4 regions of the Enterobacter sp. ECC-219 genome follow, and region 4 is predicted to be linked to each of the others. Evidence: predicted binding sites of a transcription regulator. Region 4 holds the regulator's gene; each other region holds the start of a gene.
What was found. Region 4 encodes PhoB, which activates phosphate uptake and scavenging genes when phosphate is short. Its sites were predicted from a motif close to CTGTCATAAAACTGNCNNAT; they were not measured.
Positions count from the first base shown of each region.

Region 1: a site for PhoB is predicted at 3,258-3,277, ahead of pstS (phosphate ABC transporter substrate-binding protein PstS). Genes of this name have one in related genera too.
Region 2: a site for PhoB is predicted at 2,373-2,392, ahead of V1603_RS10210 (phosphoethanolamine transferase). Genes of this name have one in related genera too.
Region 3: a site for PhoB is predicted at 1,666-1,685, ahead of uvrB (excinuclease ABC subunit UvrB). Genes of this name have one in related genera too.

Region 1 covers NZ_CP143680.1:628,368-634,011, reverse strand. Annotated here, with positions in the region: gene pstB (phosphate ABC transporter ATP-binding protein PstB) at 1-103, opposite strand, end outside; gene pstA (phosphate ABC transporter permease PstA) at 151-1,041, opposite strand; gene pstC (phosphate ABC transporter permease PstC) at 1,041-2,000, opposite strand; gene pstS (phosphate ABC transporter substrate-binding protein PstS) at 2,129-3,169, opposite strand; gene glmS (glutamine--fructose-6-phosphate transaminase (isomerizing)) at 3,448-5,277, opposite strand; gene glmU (bifunctional UDP-N-acetylglucosamine diphosphorylase/glucosamine-1-phosphate N-acetyltransferase GlmU) at 5,520-5,644, opposite strand, start outside.
Region 2 covers NZ_CP143680.1:2,166,831-2,172,474, reverse strand. Annotated here, with positions in the region: gene V1603_RS10230 (HlyD family secretion protein) at 1-136, opposite strand, end outside; gene V1603_RS10225 (anion transporter) at 238-1,347, opposite strand; gene mntR (manganese-binding transcriptional regulator MntR) at 1,344-1,817, opposite strand; gene mntS (manganase accumulation protein MntS) at 2,001-2,129, shown strand; gene V1603_RS10210 (phosphoethanolamine transferase) at 2,399-3,982, shown strand; gene ompX (outer membrane protein OmpX) at 4,336-4,854, opposite strand; gene rhtA (threonine/homoserine exporter RhtA) at 5,210-5,644, shown strand, end outside.
Region 3 covers NZ_CP143680.1:2,129,768-2,135,411, forward strand. Annotated here, with positions in the region: gene bioD (dethiobiotin synthase) at 1-480, shown strand, start outside; gene V1603_RS10025 (ABC transporter ATP-binding protein) at 443-1,165, opposite strand; gene uvrB (excinuclease ABC subunit UvrB) at 1,917-3,932, shown strand; gene yvcK (uridine diphosphate-N-acetylglucosamine-binding protein YvcK) at 4,004-4,912, opposite strand; molybdenum cofactor riboswitch at 5,138-5,272, shown strand; gene moaA (GTP 3',8-cyclase MoaA) at 5,260-5,644, shown strand, end outside.
Region 4 covers NZ_CP143680.1:1,739,086-1,744,729, forward strand. Annotated here, with positions in the region: gene sbcC (exonuclease subunit SbcC) at 1-919, opposite strand, end outside; gene sbcD (exonuclease subunit SbcD) at 916-2,121, opposite strand; gene phoB (phosphate response regulator transcription factor PhoB) at 2,309-2,998, shown strand; gene phoR (phosphate regulon sensor histidine kinase PhoR) at 3,020-4,315, shown strand; gene brnQ (branched-chain amino acid transporter carrier protein BrnQ) at 4,725-5,644, shown strand, end outside.

The DNA of each region.
Region 1 (5,644 bases), 1.1 Mb from region 4:
TCGCAATATCCAGGTTGATATTCTTCAGGGCATGGAATTTGCCGTAGTAGAAGTTCAAATCACGAACCTGAATCTTACCCGGGGCAGTATCAACCATACTCATTGACTCATTTCCTCATTCGGCGCCGCGATCTGCCGCGCCGTAAAAAATTAACCGTGTTTCTTCTTCGCGAAAATGACGCGCGCCAGAATGTTCAGCAACAGTACGCAAAGGGTGATGATCAGCACCCCGGCCCAGGCCAGCTGCTGCCATTCCGCGAATGGACTCATCGCAAATTTAAAGATCGTCACCGGCAGGTTGGCGATCGGCTGCATCATGTCCGTACTCCAGAACTGGTTGGAGAGGGCAGTAAACAGCAGCGGTGCCGTTTCACCGGCGATACGGGCGATAGCCAGCAGAATACCTGTCATGATCCCGGAGACCGACGCTTTCAGCGTAATCGCAGAAATCATTTTCCATTTCGGCGTACCCAGCGCGTAAGCCGCTTCACGCAGGCTGTCCGGCACCAGTTTCAGCATGTTTTCGGTGGTACGAATGACGATAGGCACCTGCAGCAGCGCCAGCGCAATCACGCCCGCCCAGCCGGAGAAGTGTTCCATTTGCGCAACCACGATGGTGTAAACAAACAGGCCCACGACAATCGACGGAGCGGAAAGCAGGATGTCGTTAATGAAGCGAATCACCTCTGCCAGCCAGGATTTACGCCCGTACTCCGCCAGATAGATACCGGCCATAATGCCCAGCGGCGTACCGAAGACCGTCGCCCACAGGATCAGCAGGCCACTGCCCGCCAGGGCGTTTGCCAGACCACCACCCGCCGTATTTGGCGGCGGCGTCATCTCGGTGAACAGCGCCAGAGACATGCCATCAATACCACGGGTGATGGTGGACATCAGGATCCAGATCAGCCAGAACAGGCCGAATGCCATCGTTGCCATGGAGAGCGTCAGCGCAATGCGGTTTTTGAAACGACGCTTCGCCTGCATTTTGCGGCGGGATTCCGCAAGCTGAGCGGTGCTTTGCATTTCGAGAGTTGCCATCAGCGTGCCCCCTCATTTTTCGCGAGACGCAGGATCATCAGCTTGGAAATCGCCAGAACAATGAAGGTGATAACGAACAGAATCAGGCCCAGTTCCATCAGCGCTGCGACGTGCAGCCCGGATTCCGCTTCGGCAAACTCGTTCGCCAGCGCGGAAGTAATGCTGTTACCCGGCATATAGAGTGAGGCGCTGTCGAGCTGGTAGGTGTTACCGATGATAAAGGTGACTGCCATGGTTTCACCCAGCGCGCGACCTAAGCCCAGCATCACGCCACCGATCACCCCATTTTTGGTGAACGGAAGGACAATGCGCCAGATAACTTCCCAGGTGGTACAGCCGATGCCGTAGGCCGACTCTTTCATCATCACCGGGGTTTGTTCGAAAACATCGCGCATCACCGCCGCAATGTACGGAATAATCATAATGGCGAGGATCACCCCTGCCGCCAGAATACCGATACCGAATGCCGGGCCAGAGAACAGGGCTCCCACAAACGGAACGGCTGAGAGAACATTACCCACCGGTTCCTGGAAGTACGTGGCAAACAGCGGCGCAAAGATAAACAGACCCCACATGCCGTATACGATACTTGGGATGGCCGCCAGCAGTTCAATGGCAATACCCAGCGGGCGACGCAGCCAGCCCGGCGCCAGTTCCGTCAGGAACAGCGCAATACCGAAGCTTACCGGAACCGCAATCAGCAGGGCGATGAACGAGGTCACCAGCGTACCGTAAATCGGCACCAGCGCACCGTAGATGTCGTTCGGCGCGTCCCACTCTTTGGTCCACAGGAAGGAGAAACCGAATTTCTGAATGCTCGGCCAGGAGGAGAAAATCAGAGACACGATAATGCCGCCCAGCAGCAATAGCACAATCAGCGCAGCCAGTTTGACCAGCGCGCCGAAAATCATGTCACCTTTTTTACCCGGAGGGTTAAATGCAGGCTTGGTTGCAGCCATAAATTACTCTTCTTTATGAAACGTCTTACGAATATGCCCGGTGGCGCTGGCGCTTACCGGGCCTACAGGATGAACCGTAGGGCGGGTAAGCGTGAGCGCCACCCGCCATCTTCGTCAAAAATATCCTGTTAGTACAGCGCTTTACCGCTGCTGTCTTTCACGTTGGTTTTCCATGCAGCACGGACCTGCTCAACCACGCTGTCCGGCAGGCTGGCGTAATCCAGATCGTTAGCCTGCTTGCCGCCGTTTTTGTATGCCCAGTCGAAGAACTTCAGCACCTCAGCACCCTGCTCAGGTTTCTTCTGCTCTTTGTGAACCAGGATGAAGGTCGTGGAGGTGATTGGCCACGCGCCTTCGCCTTTCTGGTTAGTCAGATCCTGCGCAAAGGATTTGCTCCAGTCAGCGCCTTTCGCGGCGTTAGCGAAGTTCTCTTCGGTCGGGCTTACCGGTTTGCCGTCAGCAGAAACCAGTTTGGTGTAAGCCAGGTTGTTCTGCTTAGCGTAGGCGTACTCTACGTAGCCGATAGAGCCAGGCAGACGCTGTACGAACGCGGCGATACCGTCGTTACCTTTTCCGCCCAGACCGGTTGGCCAGTTAACGGTAGAGCCGGAACCGACTTTAGATTTCCACTCTTCGTTCACTTTCGCCAGGTAGCTTGTGAAGACGAAAGAGGTACCGGAACCATCCGCGCGGCGAACCACGGCGATATTCTGCGAAGGCAGCTTAACGCCGGGGTTCAGTTTAGTGATGGCTTCATCATCCCATTTTTTGATTTTGCCCAGGTAGATGTCGCCCAGGGTTTTGCCGTCCAGCACCAGCTCGCCTGATTTCAGGCCAGGGATGTTAACAGCCAGCACAACACCGCCGATCACGGTTGGGAACTGGAACAGGCCTTCCTGATTCAGTTTCTCGTCAGACAGCGGAGCGTCTGATGCGCCGAAATCAACGGTATTCGCGGTAATTTGTTTTACGCCACCGGAGGAGCCGATACCCTGATAGTTAACCTTATTACCGGTTTCCTTCTGGTAGGTATCCGCCCATTTGGCATACACCGGCGCAGGGAAGGTTGCACCAGCGCCAGTCAGGCTTGCCGCTGCAAAAGCAGAGAAAGCGCTCAGAGATAAGGTCGCGGCGACAACAGTTGCGACAGTGGTACGCATAACTTTCATAATGTCTCCTGCAAGGATTTCGTAAATCATTGTTTAAGTGGCTACGATGAGCAAAATAGGACAAACAGGTGACAGATAAATGTACGAATTATGACAGTTTTATGACAATGGAGATTTCACTTAAAGAAAAAGAAAACTATATATATTTATCAATAAGTTAACTTAGAACATGACGGCAGGGTTTCAGTAATATTTTCTTTATGTGACACTGAAAAAATAGCTGAAAATGACAGATTGTCATTAAAAAAGGCTCCACCTGATAGTGGAGCCTGGAAGGATTATTCTACGGTAACGGATTTCGCCAGGTTACGCGGCTGGTCAACGTCGGTGCCTTTGATCAGCGCCACGTGATAGGCCAGCAGCTGCAGCGGAACGGTGTAGAAGATCGGTGCAATCACCTCTTCCACGTGCGGCATCTCAATGATGTGCATGTTGTCGTTGCTGACAAAACCGGCATCTTTGTCGGCGAAGACGTACAGAACGCCGCCGCGGGCGCGAACTTCTTCGATGTTAGACTTCAGTTTTTCCAGCAGTTCGTTGTTCGGTGCCACAACGATGACCGGCATATCCGCGTCAATCAGCGCCAGCGGGCCGTGTTTCAGCTCGCCTGCCGCGTAGGCTTCTGCGTGGATGTAGGAGATCTCTTTCAGCTTCAGCGCGCCTTCCAGCGCAATTGGATACTGATCGCCACGCCCCAGGAACAGAGCGTGATGTTTGTCAGAGAAATCTTCCGCCAGCGCTTCAATGCGTTTGTCCTGAGACAGCATCTGCTCAATACGGCTCGGCAGCGCCTGCAGGCCGTGAACAATGTCATGCTCAACGGAAGCATCTTCGCCTTTCAGACGCGCCAGCTTCGCCACCAGCATCAGCAGAACGGTCAGCTGAGTGGTAAACGCTTTGGTGGAAGCTACGCCGATTTCGGTGCCCGCTTTCGTCATCAGCGCCAGATCGGATTCACGCACCAGGGATGAGCCTGGGACGTTACAGATGGCCAGCGAGCCCAGGTAACCCAGTTCTTTAGACAGACGCAGCGCCGCCAGCGTATCCGCCGTTTCGCCGGACTGAGAAAGTGTGATCATCAGGCTGTTGCGACGCACCGCAGACTTGCGATAGCGGAACTCAGACGCGATTTCCACGTCGCACGGCACGCCCGCCAGGGATTCAAACCAGTAGCGAGAGACCATACCGGAGTTGTAGGAGGTGCCGCAGGCCACGATCTGAATATGCTCGACCTTGCCGAGCAGTTCGTTCGCGTTTGCCCCCAGCTCGCTCAGATCAACTTCACCGTGGCTGATGCGCCCGGTCAGGGTGTTTTTGATGGCGTTTGGCTGCTCGTAGATCTCTTTCTGCATGTAGTGACGGTAAGCGCCTTTGTCGCCCGCGTCGTACTGCAGATTCGATTCGATCTCCTGACGCTTCACCTGCTCGCCTTTGGTGTCGAAGACGGTCACGCTGCGGCGAGTCACTTCCGCAATATCCCCCTCTTCCAGGAAGATAAAGCGACGGGTGACCGGCAGGAGTGCCAGCTGATCGGAGGCGATAAAGTTTTCACCCATGCCCAGACCGATAACCATCGGGCTACCGGAACGCGCTGCCAGCAGCGTGGATGGATCGCGTGAGTCCATGATCACCGTACCGTACGCACCGCGCAGCTGAGGGATAGCGCGCAGCACCGCATCACGCAGCGTACCGCCCTGTGCCAGCTCCCAGTGCACCAGGTGAGCAATCACTTCGGTGTCAGTTTCAGAGACGAAGGTATAGCCGCGCGCTTTCAGTTCTTCGCGCAGCGGTTCGTGGTTTTCGATAATGCCGTTGTGCACCACCACAATGTGTTCAGACACATGCGGGTGCGCGTTACCTTCAGACGGTTCGCCGTGCGTCGCCCAACGGGTGTGCGCGATACCGGTACCACCGTGCAGCGGATGTTCTTCCGCGGCCTGAGCCAGCATCTGCACTTTACCGAGGCGACGCAGGCGGGTCATGTGCCCTTCTGCATCCACGACAGCCAGACCGGCAGAGTCGTAACCACGGTATTCCAGACGACGTAAACCTTCGAGAAGGATTTCAGCAATATCACGCTGCGCAACTGCGCCAACAATTCCACACATATTTTAGATTCCGAATTTAGGCATGATGCCTGCGTTGTCGCTGACCTGTATTTGCCCTTTCCGGGCGCCCCGAGCCTTGTAGAGAGTGGGGTTATTTTTATGGGTACTGCCTGTGGGGGGAGGATTATGTTATCCCCTCACCCCGACCCTCTCCCCAAAGGGGCGAGGGAGAAAAACACCGCACCGTTCAATTCCCCTCTCCCCTATGGGGAGAGGGTCAGGGTGAGGGGTGTATATTGTTGTTACTTCTTCTTCACCGGGCGTTTCCAGCCCTGCTTGTGTACCTGCGGCACACGGCTTAATACCAGCTCGTTATCGGCGATATCGCGCGTAACGGTTGTTCCGGCGGCAATCGTTACCCCGTTAC
Region 2 (5,644 bases), 430 kb from region 4:
ACCACCAGACCAGCGCCACAACGACCATTACCACCACGACAATGCCGAGGATAATTAACGGTTTCTTGCCCGGGCGCTTACGCTCATTATTGTTTTTGTCCTGCTCGTCAGCAGGCGGGTTTTGATCTTCAGCCATAGTTCAGCAACGGTCCTGTCAGTGAGCGGCATCACACTATGCCGTTCACTAAAGCTAGGACGTTGCTATACGTTTGCCAGGAAAAACTGACAAATTGCGCACTATATGAGAAGGAATAGTCCGAAACCGATCGCCGCAGCCCAGAGCAGCATCGGAATCGACCAGAGATGGAAGCGCCACCAGATGCGGCGGTCGTTGGCCATGCGCAGGGCGATCAGGTTTGCCAGAGAGCCGGGCAGCAGCCCAAACCCGCCAATGTTAACCGCCCAGGCTAGCAGCGTGTCCGGCGGAACGTAGTTGAGCAGCAGAATGGTGGCAGGCACGTTGCTGATAAACTGCGACAGGCCAATCGCCGTCAGCCACAGCCCCGGCTGCGACAAGCCGCTGACGCTGTGCAGAACGTTTTGCAGCACCGGAAGCTGGATAAGAAGATGCACATCAATAAACATCGCCATAAAGACCAGCAGCAGCGTCCAGTCCACGCTCACCAGCACGCGCCGTGCCAGTACGACAAAGCCCGCAGCGACGAGCAGGACGCCCGCCAGCTCGTACTTCAGCTCCAGGGCGAACAGAAAGACGATATACAGCCCGAGGCAGCTCCAGACCAGCCGCGGCTGCCACTGCGGGCCGGTTGTGCCGCTGTGGTATTGCAGCTTTTTATCCGGAAACGCGAACCAGCACACTGCCAACAGCGACAGCATCATCACCAGCGCCAGAGGCACCATCTGCCAGGTAAAGGCAGCGAACGACAACCCGGAACGTCCCCAGAGGAGGATATTTTGCGGGTTGCCGATAGGGGTCAACAGAGAACCCGCGTTAACGGCGAGCGCTTCAAAGATGATCAAGCGGCTGACCGGGATCTCGCACAGCTTACGCAGCGTGAGCGTGAGGGGCACGATGATAAACAGCGCCACGTCGTTGGTCAGAAACGTTGACAATACCGCAGCGGAGAACACCATAAACAGGGCCAGCCTGCGCTCGGTGGCAAAACGGCGCACCATTTTACGGCCCAGCACGTCAAAATAGCCGCTCAGCTCGACCCCTTTGGTCAGCATCATTAACCCGCTCAGGGTAATGATGGTGCGCCAGTCAATCGCCGCAGACCAGGCCTGTGGCGCAAACGGCACAAACAGGCTTAACGCTGCGCCAATAATTAATAAGAGATGGAAGAAACGATCGCGTGACAGGGCCTGCAGTCCAGGGATTTTCATTCAGCGGAGGGACCATATTTAAGGGTAAACTCACGAAACTTCACCAGCGTCTCTTCGCTAACGTGGTGCTCCATTCCTTCCGCATCCCGGCGGGCTATTTCCGGGCTGACGCCCAGCACCAGCAAAAAATTCTCGACAAGCTGGTGACGCTCGCGGCTCTCCTGCGCAAGCTTCTCCCCTTCCGGCGTCAGAAACACGCCGCGCCAGGGAATCATTTCAATAAGGCCCACCGAGGCCAGACGTTTTAACATTTTCGCGACCGTCGGCTGCGAAACCCCCAGCCTGGCGGCCATATCAACCTGACGCGCTTCCCCGACCTCGCGGATCAGATCGGAAATCAGCTCAACGTAATCATCAATCAGTTCACGCCGGTGCGCCTCACGGACCTGGCGAAAACCTTCGACATGTTCTTCAACATTCACCAGTTGCGTCGTTTTCCTCATTGTTGGCTTACCTGCACGACGGTTCATTGTACTTCCTCAGTGGGGTGACGCTTCCAGCGCCCGGTATCGAGAGCGCACATTGTAAACCATAGCTCTGCAAGCACAAAAAATTAACGAAATAGCCATAGCTATACAATATAGCCTGTGCTATATCTGTATGTAATGCAGTCACCCTTCACGGATCGAAGGGATCAAAAATCAGGAGGTCTTATGAACGAATTCAAGAGGTGTATGACCGTGTTTACCCACTCTCCTTTTAAAGTGCGCTTAATGCTGTTGAACATGCTGTGCGATATGTTTAACAACAAACCGCATCAGGACGACAAACCTTCCCACTAAGCGGCGTTGCGGTACGCCGCTTCATTTTTCTGTCACATTTCCGCTGTAAACTGACCAATTCCCGATTATTTTTGCGGATTTGCAGCCCCCTTCGCAAAACATCTGTTTAGCAACTGTTGACCTTAATTCACGCTCGCACTATCTTCTTGCAGCCCTGCACAATTTGCGGCTCGCTGAAGCGGACCTCTCATTCCCTTTCCACGCACTGTCCGGCAGGCTTTGACCCTTGGCGCCAGGGTGAGCACATGGCGTTTTTGTGATAGTGACCTATGAATGTAACCCTGATAGATACCATCGTTACCCGCAGCCGGGCCTTAAGCCCGTGGACGGGATTTTACTTTTTGCAGTCGCTGCTGATTAACTTTGCGCTCGGCTATCCCTTCAGCCTGCTTTATGCGGTGGCTTTCACCTGTGTGCTCCACGTACTGTGGAGGAGCGCTCCGCGCGTGCAGAAAGCATTTGTGGGGGTCTGTTCGCTGGTTGCTGCGATGTATTTCCCGTTTGGTCAGGCCTACGGCTCGCCAAACTTTAATACCCTGCTGGCGCTGCACTCGACCAACATGGAAGAGTCGACGGAGATCCTGACGATCTTCCCGTGGTACAGCTACGTGGTAGGGTTATTCATCTTCGCGTTGGGCGTTATCGCCATCCGCCGTCGGTCGGGCGAGAAAAAATCCTGGGGTAAAATCGAAATACTCTGTCTGGTCTTCAGCCTTGCCGTGGCGTTCGTCGCCCCCATCCAGAATATTCCCTGGGACGGTAAGCTAAGGCTCATCAATATCGGCTATCCGGTTTTCCGCTTCGTGAAAGACGTCGTTGTCAACAATAAAGAGGTTCTCGACGAGCAGGCGCGCATGGCTGAACTTTCCAATATGAAAGACACCTGGAACGTGCTGGCGGTTAAGCCGAAATATCATACCTACGTGGTGGTGATTGGCGAGAGCGCACGTCGCGACGCACTGGGTGCCTTCGGCGGGCACTGGAATAACACGCCGTTTGCCAGCTCGGTCAACGGCACCCTGTTTACCGATTATGTTGCGGCCAGCGGCTCGACGCAGAAATCGCTCGGCCTGACGCTGAACCGCGTGGTGGATGGCAAACCTCAGTATCAGGATAATTTTGTTACGCTGGCCAACCGCGCCGGTTTTCAGACCTGGTGGTTCTCCAATCAGGGGCAAATTGGCGAATACGACACGGCCATCGCCAGTATTGCTAAGCGTGCTGACGAAGTGCAGTTCCTGAAGAGCGGCGACTTTGAAGCCGACAAAAACACCAAAGACGAGGCGCTGCTGAAGATGACGGCGCAGGTCTTTGCTACCCCGCGCACCCAGCCTCAGCTGATTGTTCTCCACCTGATGGGATCGCACCCGCAGGCCTGCGATCGCACTGGCGGGAAATACGCGGAGTTTGTGCAGTCAAAAGAGACCTCTTGCTATCTCTACACCATGACGCAAACTGACGATCTTCTCAGCAAGCTGTACGATCAGCTGCGCAACACGGGCGAAAGCTTCTCTGTGGTCTATTTCTCGGATCACGGGCTGGCGTTTAAAGAGCGTGGCAAAGAAGTCCAGTATCTGGCGCACGACGACCAGTTCCAGCAGAACTTCCAGGTGCCGTTTATGGTGCTGTCGAGTGATGATAAAACGCATCGCGTTATTAAAGCGCGGCGCTCGGCGAATGATTTCCTGCTGTTCTTCTCGCAATGGACGGGGATTAAGGCCAAAGAGATAAAAAATAGTTACCCGTTTATCTCCAACAAGAAAGCGCCCCCAGTGTACGTTACCAACTTCAAGTTACAGAAAGTTGACTACAACCATCTGGGTACGGATATTTTTGATATTAAGAGTAAGTAGTTTCTGCCGTCTCGTGCGGTCTGATGCCCTCACCCTGGCCCTCTCCCACAGGGCTGAGGGATCCCCACAAAATAATGTTTGCATGGACGCCCCCCTCTCCCTTGAGGGAGAGGGCTGGGGTGAGGGGAACTTACGGCTCCGGTGGTCATTCCGTTCACTTTATGTTCCTTGCTACTCTGTAAGGACATGACCGGTGAACGTGCCAGGGCGTCGCTGAAAACCTTAAATCGTTCTGAAACAACCTTATTGCTTCTGCTTAAAAATTACTGGGGATTCCTCAGCCCACAGGGAGAGGGAAAAGGCAAAAAAAATCCGCCACATTGGGCGGATTTTTTATTTCATCACCGGAGTGATTAGAAGCGGTAACCTACGCCCGCGATCCAGGTGCCAACGTCAACGTTGCGGATACGGCTCTGCTCATAGGAGAAGTCCAGAGCCACGTCCTGGATTGGGTTGAACTGCAGGCCTGCGCCATAGGAGAAGCCGTAGTCGCTGGTGCTTGCAGTGCGGTTCAGACCCTGGTTTTCGGTCTGCTGGAATTTACCGTAGCCAACACCTACAACACCGTAGATGCTTGCCCAGTCGTTCAGACGGTAAGCTGGACCAGCGGTGATACCGTAGTACTGGCCTTTGTTGTATGCGCCGTTTTCAGTACGATCTTTCTCGGTGTAGGTGAAAGAACCGATCACGCCCAGCGGGTTGTTATCCTGCTCGTAACGATACTTCAGGTTGAAACCGTTGGTTTTGTTCATCACGCCCTGCATATCGCTCTGAGCGTAACCACCGGTTACAGTAGAAGTAGCAGCTACAGCGGTACCTGCGGAAACAGCCAGTACAGCGGCCAGTGCTGAAAGACATGCAATTTTTTTCATAACCACCTCAAATGTGCTTCAAGTAAGTCCGTAAGTTTTAAATATATCAAAAAAATTTGCGAAACTCTTTGTGATTCGTGATGTCTAATGAGGCCTTTCCTGTAACAGAACGTTTCCAACATCAGCTAACTCTTTCAAATCACATGCGATTTTTCCTACTAAACGCCCATATTGCGCGTCTGCGCCGTTACATTCATCCAGATTATTCCTAATCTTTCAGGCGATAAATCCACCAGCGCTTAACCATTTTACGGATTTCACGGGCCTTTTTTTTCAACAGAGTCTCAACCGTAGCTGTATATTTCCTTTACACTGCAACCTTTACTCCATTTGACATTAGCTGACAGGAGAAAGGATGCCTGGGTTATCCCGCACGTCGTCGGTCTGGTTGCCGGTAGCCGTCATACTCATTGCCATGTTGTCTATCCAAAGCGGTGCCTCGCTGGCAAAATCGCTTTTTCCTCTGGTGGGTGCCCCCGGGGTGACGGCCCTGCGTATCGTGCTGGGCACGGCGATACTGGTGGTCATTTTCAAACCCTGGCGTCTGCGCTTCAAAAAAGAGCAGCGTCTCCCCCTGCTTTTTTATGGTCTCTCCCTCGGGGCAATGAACTATATGTTCTACCTCTCCATCCAGACCATTCCGCTCGGGATCGCCGTCGCGCTGGAGTTTACCGGCCCGCTGGCGGTGGCGCTTTTCTCCTCCCGTCGTCCGGTGGATTTTATCTGGGTCGTGCTGGCCGTTCTGGGCTTATGGTTCTTGCTGCCGCTCGGCCAGAATGTCTCTGAGATT
Region 3 (5,644 bases), 390 kb from region 4:
TACACCTTTGCCGAGCCGACCTCGCCGCACATTATCAGCGCCGACGAAGGCCGTCCGATTGAGTTCGCCGTGCTGTCTGCCGGGTTACGGACGCTCGAAAGCCAGGCCGACTGGGTGCTGGTGGAAGGCGCGGGCGGCTGGTTTACGCCGCTTTCGGACACGCAGACGTTTGCTGACTGGGTGCAGGCCGAGCGGCTCCCGGTCATTCTGGTTGTCGGCGTTAAGCTGGGCTGCATCAATCACGCTATGCTGACCGCGCAGGCCGTACGGCAGGCCGGGCTGCGTCTGGCGGGCTGGATAGCCAACGATGTGGTTGCGCCGGGGAAACGACATCAGGAGTATCTGGCGACGCTAAGGCGTGTACTTCCCGCCCCGTGCCTTGGGGAAATTCCCTGGCTTGCTGACGGCGCGGAAAATGCCGAAACCGGGCGCTATCTCGACCTCAGCGCCTTGCTTCCCGCGACATCCAGTGGGCAATAAGCTCATCGTTCAGTTCGCTAACGTGGCCGTGCGCCACGTTACGCCCGCGATAAAGCATGCAAAACCGATCCGCCACCCGGCGGATAAACGACAGCTGCTGCTCCGCTAACAGCACCGTCATGCCTAACTCCTGGTTTAAGCGCACCAGCAGCTGCGCCAGCTTCTGGGCAAAGCCGTGTCCCGCGCCGTGCATGGGTTCATCCAGAATCAGCATCCGCGGGCGGTTGACCAGCGCATTCGCCAGCGCCAGCTGATACTGATCCTCCGGCGAAAGGGTATTGCCTCGCGTCTGACGTCGCGCGTAGAGTTCCGGGAACAGATCGTATACGTCGCTTTTCGCTGCCGGGTCGGGTTTCCCCACCGCCCGCATGGCAATATGCAGATTATCCTCAATCGTCAGCTGAGAAAAAATCCGCCTGTCCTGCGGCACATAGCCTATTCCCGGCCCTGAACGCTCTTCTGACGCCTGGCTGAGCAAATCACGCGGCGGTGCACCCGCTTCATGCCAGATGATGGTGCCGCTATCGACGGGCACTTTTCCGGTAATGCAGTTCATGAGGGTGGTTTTGCCCATCCCCGGCAGGCCAACGACGCCTGTGCACATCCCTTGCGGAAAATCTAAATCCACGTTCCACAGCGTATGTTGGCTTCCGTAAAACTGATTCACTGCACGCAGACTCAACATCTTTCTCTCCTTAAAAATGTGTCGGTGACGCTCGTTTATGCTTCTGCAAAACCCCTGCCAGAAAGCGTAAATCGATTAAAAAAACGGCTTTTTTTAGGAATAAACCACCGGTGAATCGTCTAAACGAACGGGGATTGCACATCGGCGGTGCTGGCGGTGTTGAATGGTGGTGCAGGAGGAAAAATGGCGGAAATGTGAGCAGGATCGCACCGGTTGGTTATGAATGACTCAACTGTTTATCGTCAAAAAATAGCTATAAAAATTTTTTGTTGCCGCCTCGTGGGAAAATCCGGGAATTTGCTGAGCGGCGGTCTGCACGGGCTGGAAGCAGTTATCCACTATTCCTGTGGATAACCATGTGCATTAGAGTTAGAAAACACGCGATAAGCGAGAGAAGACGCGGCTTTCGCCCAAATTGACGCGAAACGCGGCTTTAGAAAATATCCTTTATAATTTAATTGCTTAGATAAAAGCAATTACCGTAATGAAAGTGTCACTCGTTGCCATAAAACTATCATTACCTGGCTTGACAAATGTTAAAAAAGAAAAAGTTCTGGGGATAACCCAGCCTGGCTGGTTTTTTATCTCGTCAGAGCCTAAATTTTGTTCGCTAACGCGCTAATGATTTAGCCGCTACGCTAAATATCCTGACACGCCACTGGTTTTTCATCCAGTGTTTTTTACTGGCATTCCTGGCAACAACGAGTAAAATTACTCACCTGCCGCTTATAACGTCATCAGGTCGTCGCCCATGAGTAAACCGTTCAAACTGAATTCTGCTTTCCGCCCATCAGGCGATCAGCCTGAGGCGATCCGTCGCCTTAAAGAGGGGCTGGAAGACGGGCTGGCGCACCAGACGCTGCTGGGGGTAACCGGCTCGGGCAAAACGTTTACTGTCGCGAACGTGATCGCTGACCTGCAGCGCCCCACGATGGTGCTTGCACCCAACAAAACCCTCGCGGCACAGCTTTACGGCGAGATGAAAGAGTTTTTCCCGGAAAACGCGGTGGAGTATTTCGTCTCCTACTACGATTACTACCAGCCGGAAGCCTATGTGCCGAGCTCTGACACCTTCATTGAGAAGGATGCTTCGGTGAACGAACACATCGAACAGATGCGACTGTCGGCGACCAAGGCGCTGCTTGAGCGTCGCGATGTGGTTGTGGTCGCGTCGGTTTCGGCGATTTACGGCCTGGGCGACCCGGATCTCTACCTGAAGATGATGCTGCACCTGACGCAGGGGATGATCATCGATCAGCGCGCGATTTTGCGCCGTCTGGCCGAGCTGCAATACACCCGTAACGACCAGGCGTTCCAGCGCGGGACGTTCCGCGTGCGCGGTGAGGTGATCGACATTTTCCCTGCGGAATCGGACGATATGGCGCTGCGTGTTGAGCTGTTTGACGAAGAGGTGGAGCGTTTGTCGCTGTTCGACCCGCTGACCGGGCACGTTGAGTCGGTGATCCAGCGTTTTACCATCTACCCTAAAACACACTACGTGACGCCACGCGAGCGTATCGTGCAGGCGATGGAAGAGATCAAAGAGGAGCTGGCAGAACGCCGTAAGGTGCTTCTGGCGAACAATAAGCTGCTGGAAGAGCAGCGCCTGAGTCAGCGCACACAGTTCGATCTGGAGATGATGAACGAGCTGGGCTATTGCTCGGGTATCGAAAACTACTCGCGCTTCCTCTCCGGGCGCGGGCCGGGCGAGCCGCCGCCGACGCTGTTTGACTACCTTCCGGCAGACGGTTTGCTGGTGATCGACGAATCCCACGTCACGATCCCGCAGATCGGCGGGATGTACCGCGGTGACCGCGCGCGTAAAGAGACGCTGGTGGAGTACGGATTCCGCCTGCCGTCAGCGCTCGATAACCGTCCGATGAAGTTTGAAGAGTTTGAGGCGCTGGCGCCGCAAACCATCTACGTGTCGGCCACGCCGGGCAACTACGAGCTGGAGAAATCCGGCGATGAGGTGATTGATCAGGTGGTCCGTCCGACCGGGCTGCTGGATCCGATTATCGAGGTGCGCCCGGTTGCGACCCAGGTGGACGATCTGCTCTCTGAGATCCGGGCCCGTTCCGCCATCAACGAGCGCGTGCTGGTGACCACGCTCACCAAACGAATGGCGGAAGACCTGACCGAGTATCTGGAAGAACACGGTGAGAAGGTGCGCTATCTGCACTCGGATATCGACACCGTGGAGCGTATGGAGATCATCCGCGATCTGCGTCTGGGCGAATTTGACGTGCTGGTGGGGATTAACCTGTTGCGAGAAGGTCTGGATATGCCGGAAGTCTCGCTGGTGGCGATTCTGGACGCCGATAAAGAGGGCTTCCTGCGCTCTGAACGTTCGCTGATCCAGACCATTGGCCGCGCCGCGCGTAACGTCCACGGGAAAGCGATACTGTACGGTGACAAAATCACCCCGTCGATGGCGAAAGCGATTGGCGAAACGGAACGCCGCCGCGAGAAACAGCAGCGCTATAACGAAGAGCACGGCATCACGCCGCAGGGGCTGAACAAGAAGGTGGTGGATATTCTGGCCCTGGGTCAGAACATTGCGAAGACCAAAGCGAAAGGCCGCGGCAAGGCGCGTTCAGTGGTGGAAGAAGATACCGTCGTGCTGACGCCGAAGGCGCTGCAGCAGAAAATCCACGAGCTGGAAGGGCAGATGATGCAGCACGCGCAGAACCTGGAGTTCGAAGAGGCGGCGCAGATCCGCGACCAGCTTCATCAACTGCGGGATCTTTTCATCGCGGCATCGTGAGTAAGCGTTGTTTTCTCCCTCTCTTAGTGGGAGAGGGCCGGGGGGAGGGCATCAGGCCGCACAAAACGAACCTAACCCAACGCCTGAATCGCCTTCTCCAGCGCGTCGCGCAGCAGGTGACGGTCGTGGCGATACTTGATGTCTGAGGCCTCCAGCGGCTCCTGCACCACCAGACGATCGCCAATCCCTGACACATCCACTTTTGGGCCCACGACTACGCCGTCAATGATCTTCTTCCCGACGTAGTGCTCCATCAAATTGAGTTTGTCCGCCAGCGACAGGCTTGCCGCGGCCGGGCTCAGCTCGCGGCCGAGGTTACCGATGTAAACCATCGGGGCAGGGGTGCGGCGCAGCGCCTGCGCCAGCTCTTTTACCAGCAGAATTGGCATCAGGCTGGTGTAAAAGCTGCCTGGACCAATCAGGATAAGATCCGCTTCCCCGATGGCCTCCACCGCTTCACGCGTGGCGGGTACGCTCGGATAGGTCATTAACTCCGTTGGCGGCAGGATGAGCTGGTCAATATTCACCTCGCCATAAACTTCATGCCCTTCGGCGTCGATTGCCATCAAGTCAACCGGCTGTTCAGACATCGGGATCAGGAATGCGTCCACTTTGAGCAGATTACGGATTAAGTTGATGGCTTCCAGAGGCCGTACGCTCAGGTGATCAAGCGCCTTTAACATTAAATTTCCAAGGTTATGCCCGGAAAGTTCGCCATTACCGCCAAAACGGTACTCAAACATCGCCGACGCGACGCTCGGCTCGGTAATTAACTGATTCAGGCAGTTGCGCATATCTCCCCAGGCGATGCCGCCTTCAGCACGACGAATGCGTCCGGTTGAGCCGCCGTTGTCGGTGGTTGTTACTATCCCTGTCAGCCGTGAGCCCAGTGACGACAAAGAGGACATAACGCGGCCCAGGCCGTGGCCTCCGCCAAGAGCGACCACTCGGTCAAGATCCGCAAAAGTGCGACTGCGCATACATATTCCTTTTCACCTGTAATCGCGTAACAGTAACCTAACTACCCCTAAAAGACGATGCCTCACCCGACGCAAAATGACGTATATCAATGCGAAAATACGGTTTTTAAGTATTCTGTAGCGAAAATGCACGATTGATTCGCTATATAGATAATTATATAGCGTGAAGTGATAATGGCGCCGCCAGAATTTCCGCGCTACTATCGCTTAAACCACGTTTTCAACGTTGAAAACATACACTCTAGCCTTGGCGCCTGTGTCGAATGATATGGCGCCCTGGCCGTGGCGGATTTGCCACCAGGGTACAGAAAGAAATGACTGTGCCTCCCGTATCTGGAAAGGTGTACATGGCTTCACAACTTACTGATGCTTTCGCGCGTAAGTTTTACTACTTGCGTCTGTCGATTACCGATGTGTGCAACTTCCGTTGCACCTACTGCCTGCCCGATGGCTACAAGCCGGGCAGCGTCACCAATAACGGCTTTCTCTCCGTGGATGAAGTGCGCCGCGTCACGCGTGCGTTCTCTGAGCTCGGTACGGAAAAAGTCCGTCTGACCGGGGGCGAACCCTCCCTGCGTCGTGATTTCCCCGACATCATTGCCGCCGTACGTGAAAACGAACGTATCCGCCAGATTGCGGTGACCACCAACGGTTACCGCATGGCGCGCGACGTGGCGAACTGGCGCGACGCTGGCTTAACCGCTATCAACGTCAGCGTCGATAGCCTCGATG
Region 4 (5,644 bases):
TCAGACGTGAGGTTTGCTCCTGCTGGTGCTCCCAGAGCGGACGAAGCTGGGCGGCGGGCAGAGCAAGCTGGAGCTTTGCCAGTTCCGGCGCCGCGTTCGTTAGCGCCTGTTGCGCCTGCTGCTGCAGGGCGGTGACGCGCTGCTGCTCCTGCACAAGCTCGTCATGGCGCGTAAGCCACTGAAAATCTTTCTGCTGTCGCTGCTGTTGGGCCAGCAGGGTTTTCTCTTCGTCAGTAAGTGCCTGCAAACTTTGCTGCAACTGCTGCTGTTGCGCTTCGCTGAGCAGCACGACGCCCGCCGCCTGCGCCTCGTACTTTTCCAGCACGCCGCGTGCAGCTTTGTGTTTTTCAAACACCATGGCGGAAATCTGACCGTAGATCTCGGTGCCGGTTAGCTCTTCCAGCAATTCTGCGCGATCCCCCGGTTTGGCATTCAGGAAGGCGGCAAACTGCCCCTGCGAGAGCAGCATCGAGCGGGTAAAGCGGCCGTAGTCCAGTCCGGTGAGCGCCGCGGTTTGCTCCAGTTTATCCGAAACCTTATCGGCCAGAATCTTGCCGTCCTCGCAGCGGGCCAGCTCCACGCGCGGTGCCTGTAAGTTCCCGTCCGGCTGGTTGCGCGCCCGGTTCTGGCTCCAGAACGCGCGATAGGCAACGCCTTTCACCTCAAACTCCACTTCCGCCAGGCACTCGGCGGTGTCGCGCGTCATCAGGTCGTTTTGCGCCTGAGAGACCTTATTCAGGCGCGGCGTTTCGTGGTAGAGCGCAAGGCAGATGGCGTCGAGCAGGGTTGTTTTGCCCGCGCCGGTTGCGCCGGTGATGGCAAACAGGCCGTTGCTGGCAAACGGCTCCGCGGTGAAGTCAATTTTCCACTCGCCCTTGAGGGAGTTGAGATTTTTCAGACGCAGGCTCAGAATTTTCATGCGTTTTCTTCCTCGTCATTGAGGGCGTGCAGGGTATGGCTGAACAGCTCGTTGAGCCGGACGCGCTTCGCATCATCGATCTCTTCCTGCGACAGGCGGCGTTCAAATACCTCTTCTACCCGCAGTTCACTAAGGGTTTCACGCTGTGCGCCGAGCAGAATTTTCTCGCGCTGCTCGCGGCTGCGGCGCACCAGCAGCACCTCTACCGGCAACTCTTCGGTCAGCGCCTGAATTTTCCGCTGCATATCGTGGAGGTAGTCGTCGGTGGTGATTTCGATATCCAGCCAGACGGGAGGGTTAAGCGCCGCGCCGCGCCACTGCTCAAGCTGGGCGGTAATGGCGTCCAGATCGCCCTTCAGCACCGCCAGCAGCTGGGTGACCGGCACCTCCAGCGTCTCGACGGCGCTGAGTTTACCCTCGCTGAAGCTCACCAGATGCACGGACTTGGCTTTCCCGGTTTCATCGAAGCTGAGCGAAATAGGGGAACCACAGTAGCGGATATGCTCGCAGCCGCCGATGACCTGGGCACGGTGAATGTGCCCGAGCGCGATGTAGTCGGCTGGCGGGAAGTTTTGCGCCGGGAACGCATCCAGCGTGCCGATATAGATCTCGCGGACCGCGTCACTTTTGCTGGCCCCTACGGTGGTGAGGTGCCCGGTGGCAATGACCGGAATGGCCTGTTCACCGCGCAGGGCGCAGGCATCGGCGTGCTGCTGGTGGTAATAATCGGTGATGGCCTGCAGGAGATGCTGCTGCTTTTCCGCACCCGACAGCCCCGCCTGGCTTTGCACGATGTCGCGCGGCCGTAAAAAAGGAATGGGGCACAGTACCGCCCCCGGGGTGCCGTCGCGTTTTTTCAGGATCTGCGGCGCGTGCCCGGCGCTGGCGACCACTGTAGTATTGAGAAACGCCAGGATGTCGCGGGATTCATTGAGCGTCGCGACGGAATCATGGTTGCCGGCAACAATCACCAGATGACAGCCGGTCTGCTGCAGGTTGACCACGAAGCGGTTGTACAGCTCACGCGCATAGCTGGGGGGCGAGCCGGTATCAAAGATGTCACCCGCCACGATAATCGCGTCCACCTCGTGCGTCCGGGCCGTTTCCAGCAGCCAGTTCAGGAACGCTTCATGTTCAGCCGCACGGCTTTTGCTGTAAAAATTTTGACCCAGATGCCAGTCCGAGGTGTGAAGTATGCGCATAGGAGATCCGTGGCGAAAAACGATGCGGGCGATTATAAACTGTCAGGGAGAGGAAAATAACCGCTGTAATAAAACAACAGTTTGCCATTTGTAGTGGTACTGTTTTTCATAAATCTGTCATAAAACTGACGCATAATGGCGCCGCATTACAAACTTGTAACTTAAATAAGATAAGACAGGGCAAAGTATGGCGAGACGTATTCTGGTCGTAGAAGATGAAGCTCCAATTCGTGAAATGGTGTGCTTCGTGCTCGAACAAAATGGCTTCCAGCCGGTTGAAGCGGAAGATTATGACAGCGCGGTGAACCAGCTGAATGAACCCTGGCCCGATCTGATTCTGCTTGACTGGATGTTGCCCGGCGGCTCCGGACTGCAGTTTATCAAACACCTGAAGCGTGAAGCGCTGACCCGCGATATTCCGGTTGTGATGCTCACGGCGCGCGGAGAGGAAGAGGATCGCGTGCGCGGTCTGGAGACCGGCGCGGACGATTACATTACTAAACCGTTTTCCCCAAAAGAGCTGGTTGCGCGCATTAAGGCCGTCATGCGTCGGATTTCGCCGATGGCGGTGGAAGAGGTGATCGAAATGCAGGGCCTCAGCCTTGACCCAACGTCACACCGCGTGATGACCGGCGAAACCCCCCTCGACATGGGGCCTACCGAATTTAAACTCCTGCACTTCTTTATGACCCATCCGGAACGCGTTTACAGCCGCGAGCAGTTGCTGAATAACGTCTGGGGAACTAACGTGTATGTCGAAGACCGGACGGTTGACGTACATATCCGCCGCCTGCGAAAAGCGCTGGAACTGAGCGGCCACGATCGCATGGTACAGACGGTCCGCGGCACGGGTTATCGTTTCTCGACCCGTTTCTGAACAATGACAGGAGTGTGACGCGTGCTGGAACGTCTGTCATGGAAAAGGCTCGTCTTTGAACTGATCTTATGCTGTATTCCGGCCCTTCTTCTGGGGGCCTTTCTTGGGCATCTGCCGTGGTTTCTGCTGGCGGCGGTCACCGGGCTGTTAGTCTGGCATTTCTGGAACCTGTTGCGTCTCTCATGGTGGCTGTGGGTTGACCGCAGTATGACGCCGCCGCCGGGAAGCGGCAGCTGGGAGCCGCTGCTGTACGGTCTGCACCAAATGCAGATGCGTAATAAAAAGCGCCGTCGCGAGCTGGGAAGCCTGATCAAACGCTTTCGCAGCGGTGCAGAGTCGCTGCCGGATGCCGTTATTCTGACGACCGAAGAAGGGACAATCTTCTGGTGTAACGGCCTTGCGCAACAGCTGCTGGGCCTGCGCTGGCCGGACGATAATGGTCAGAATATCCTCAACCTTCTGCGTTATCCCGAGTTCACGCTGTATCTGAAAAAGCGTGATTTTACCCGTCCACACAATCTGAAGCTGAATAACGGTCGCCATCTGGAAATCCGCGTTATGCCCTACAGCGATCGCCAGTGGCTGATGGTGGCGCGCGACGTTACCCAGATGCACCAGCTGGAAGGGGCGCGTCGTAACTTCTTCGCCAATGTGAGCCACGAGCTACGCACTCCGTTGACCGTGCTGCAGGGCTACCTGGAGATGATGCAGGAGCAAACCCTGGAAGGCGCGCCGCGTGAAAAAGCGCTGCACACGATGCGTGAGCAAACGCACCGTATGGAAGGGCTGGTGAAACAGCTGCTGACGCTCTCGAAGATTGAAGCGGCGCCGTCGCTTGCGCTGAATGACACCATAGATGTGCCAATGATGCTGCGCGTCGTGGAGCGTGAAGCGCAGACGTTAAGCCATAAAAAACATCAGCTGACCTTTGACGTCGACAATACGCTGAAGGTGCTGGGCAGCGAAGATGAACTGCGTAGCGCCATCTCCAACCTGGTGTACAACGCGGTAAACCATACGCCGGAAGGGACGGATATCGTAGTGCGCTGGCAGCATACGCCGACAGGCGCCGAGTTTAGCGTGGAGGATAACGGGCCGGGGATTGCCCCGGAGCATATTCCGCGCCTGACCGAGCGTTTCTACCGGGTGGATAAAGCGCGTTCGCGGCAGACGGGAGGGAGCGGACTGGGGCTGGCGATTGTGAAACACGCGGTGAATCACCATGAAAGCCGTCTTGATATCCAGAGTACCCTGGGTAAGGGAACCCGCTTCAGTTTCGTTATCCCGGAACGATTAATTGCCAAAAAGAGCGCCTGACGGCAGGTGTGTCATTTTACCTTTCCACGGGTCAGCGTTTGCTGGCCCGTTTGCTTTGCAGTCAAGCGAAACGCGTGTGAATTTTATACGGCTGGCTGTTTTTTGTTCGCATGATTAGCCATGGGTTTTTCTTATAATTAGCGTATTGTGCTGGAGTATATTTTCATGCTGGCATATTGTTCTGGTTTTACGATCCCACCTTGCCTTTAAACGTTATAAGCGTTTAAATTGCCCCCCAGATACTGTCAGACCGACTGTATTTGCGTGGTAAATCGAAAAACTATTCTTCTCCACGCCAGGACGGGAGCATTTCCCGCTGAAATTGAGCAAATTTTCGGCTGTATCGTCCCGTCAGGGGAATCGAAAATCTCAACGTTTTCAACACCACATCCACAGGCAGTAAGGTTTTATGACCCATCACTTAAAATCGCGTGACATTATCGCGCTGGGCTTTATGACATTTGCGCTGTTCGTTGGCGCAGGCAACATCATTTTCCCTCCAATGGTTGGCTTACAGGCGGGTGAACACGTCTGGACCGCCGCGTTTGGTTTCCTGATTACTGCCGTGGGTCTGCCGGTCCTGACCGTTGTCGCGCTGGCGAAAGTCGGCGGCGGCGTGGATAGCCTCAGCACCCCGATTGGTAAAGTGGCGGGCGTACTGCTGGCTACCGTCTGCTATCTGGCCGTTGGCCCGCTGTTTGCGACCCCGCGTACCGCGACCGTTTCCTTCGAAGTAGGTATTGCTCCTCTGACCGGCGACGGCGCGATGCCGCTGTTTATCTACAGCCTGATTTATTTTGCCATCGTGATCCTGGTTTCCCTCTATCCGGGCAAGCTGCTGGACACGGTCGGTAACTTCCTGGCACCGCTGAAAATTGTGGCGCTGATCGTGCTGGCCGTGGCGGCCATCATCTGGCCAGCCGGTCCAATTAGCGACGCGATGGACGCCTATAAAAACGCCGCGTTCTCTAACGGCTTTGTGAACGGCTACCTGACGATGGATACGCTGGGCGCGATGGTGTTTGGTATCGTTATCGTTAACGCCGCGCGTTCCCGCGGTGTGACCGAAGCGCGTCTGCTGACCCGCTATACCATCTGGGCTGGCCTGATGGCCGGTGTAGGCCTGACGCTGCTGTATCTGGCGCTGTTCCGCCTGGGCTCTGATAGCGCGATGCTGGTCGATCAAAACGCCAACGGTGCGGCTATCCTGCACGCTTACGTTCAGCACACCTTCGGTGGTGCGGGCAGTATGCTGCTGGCGGCGCTGATCTTCCTGGCGTGCCTGGTAACCGCGGTTGGCCTGACCTGCGCCTGCGCAGAGTTCTTTGC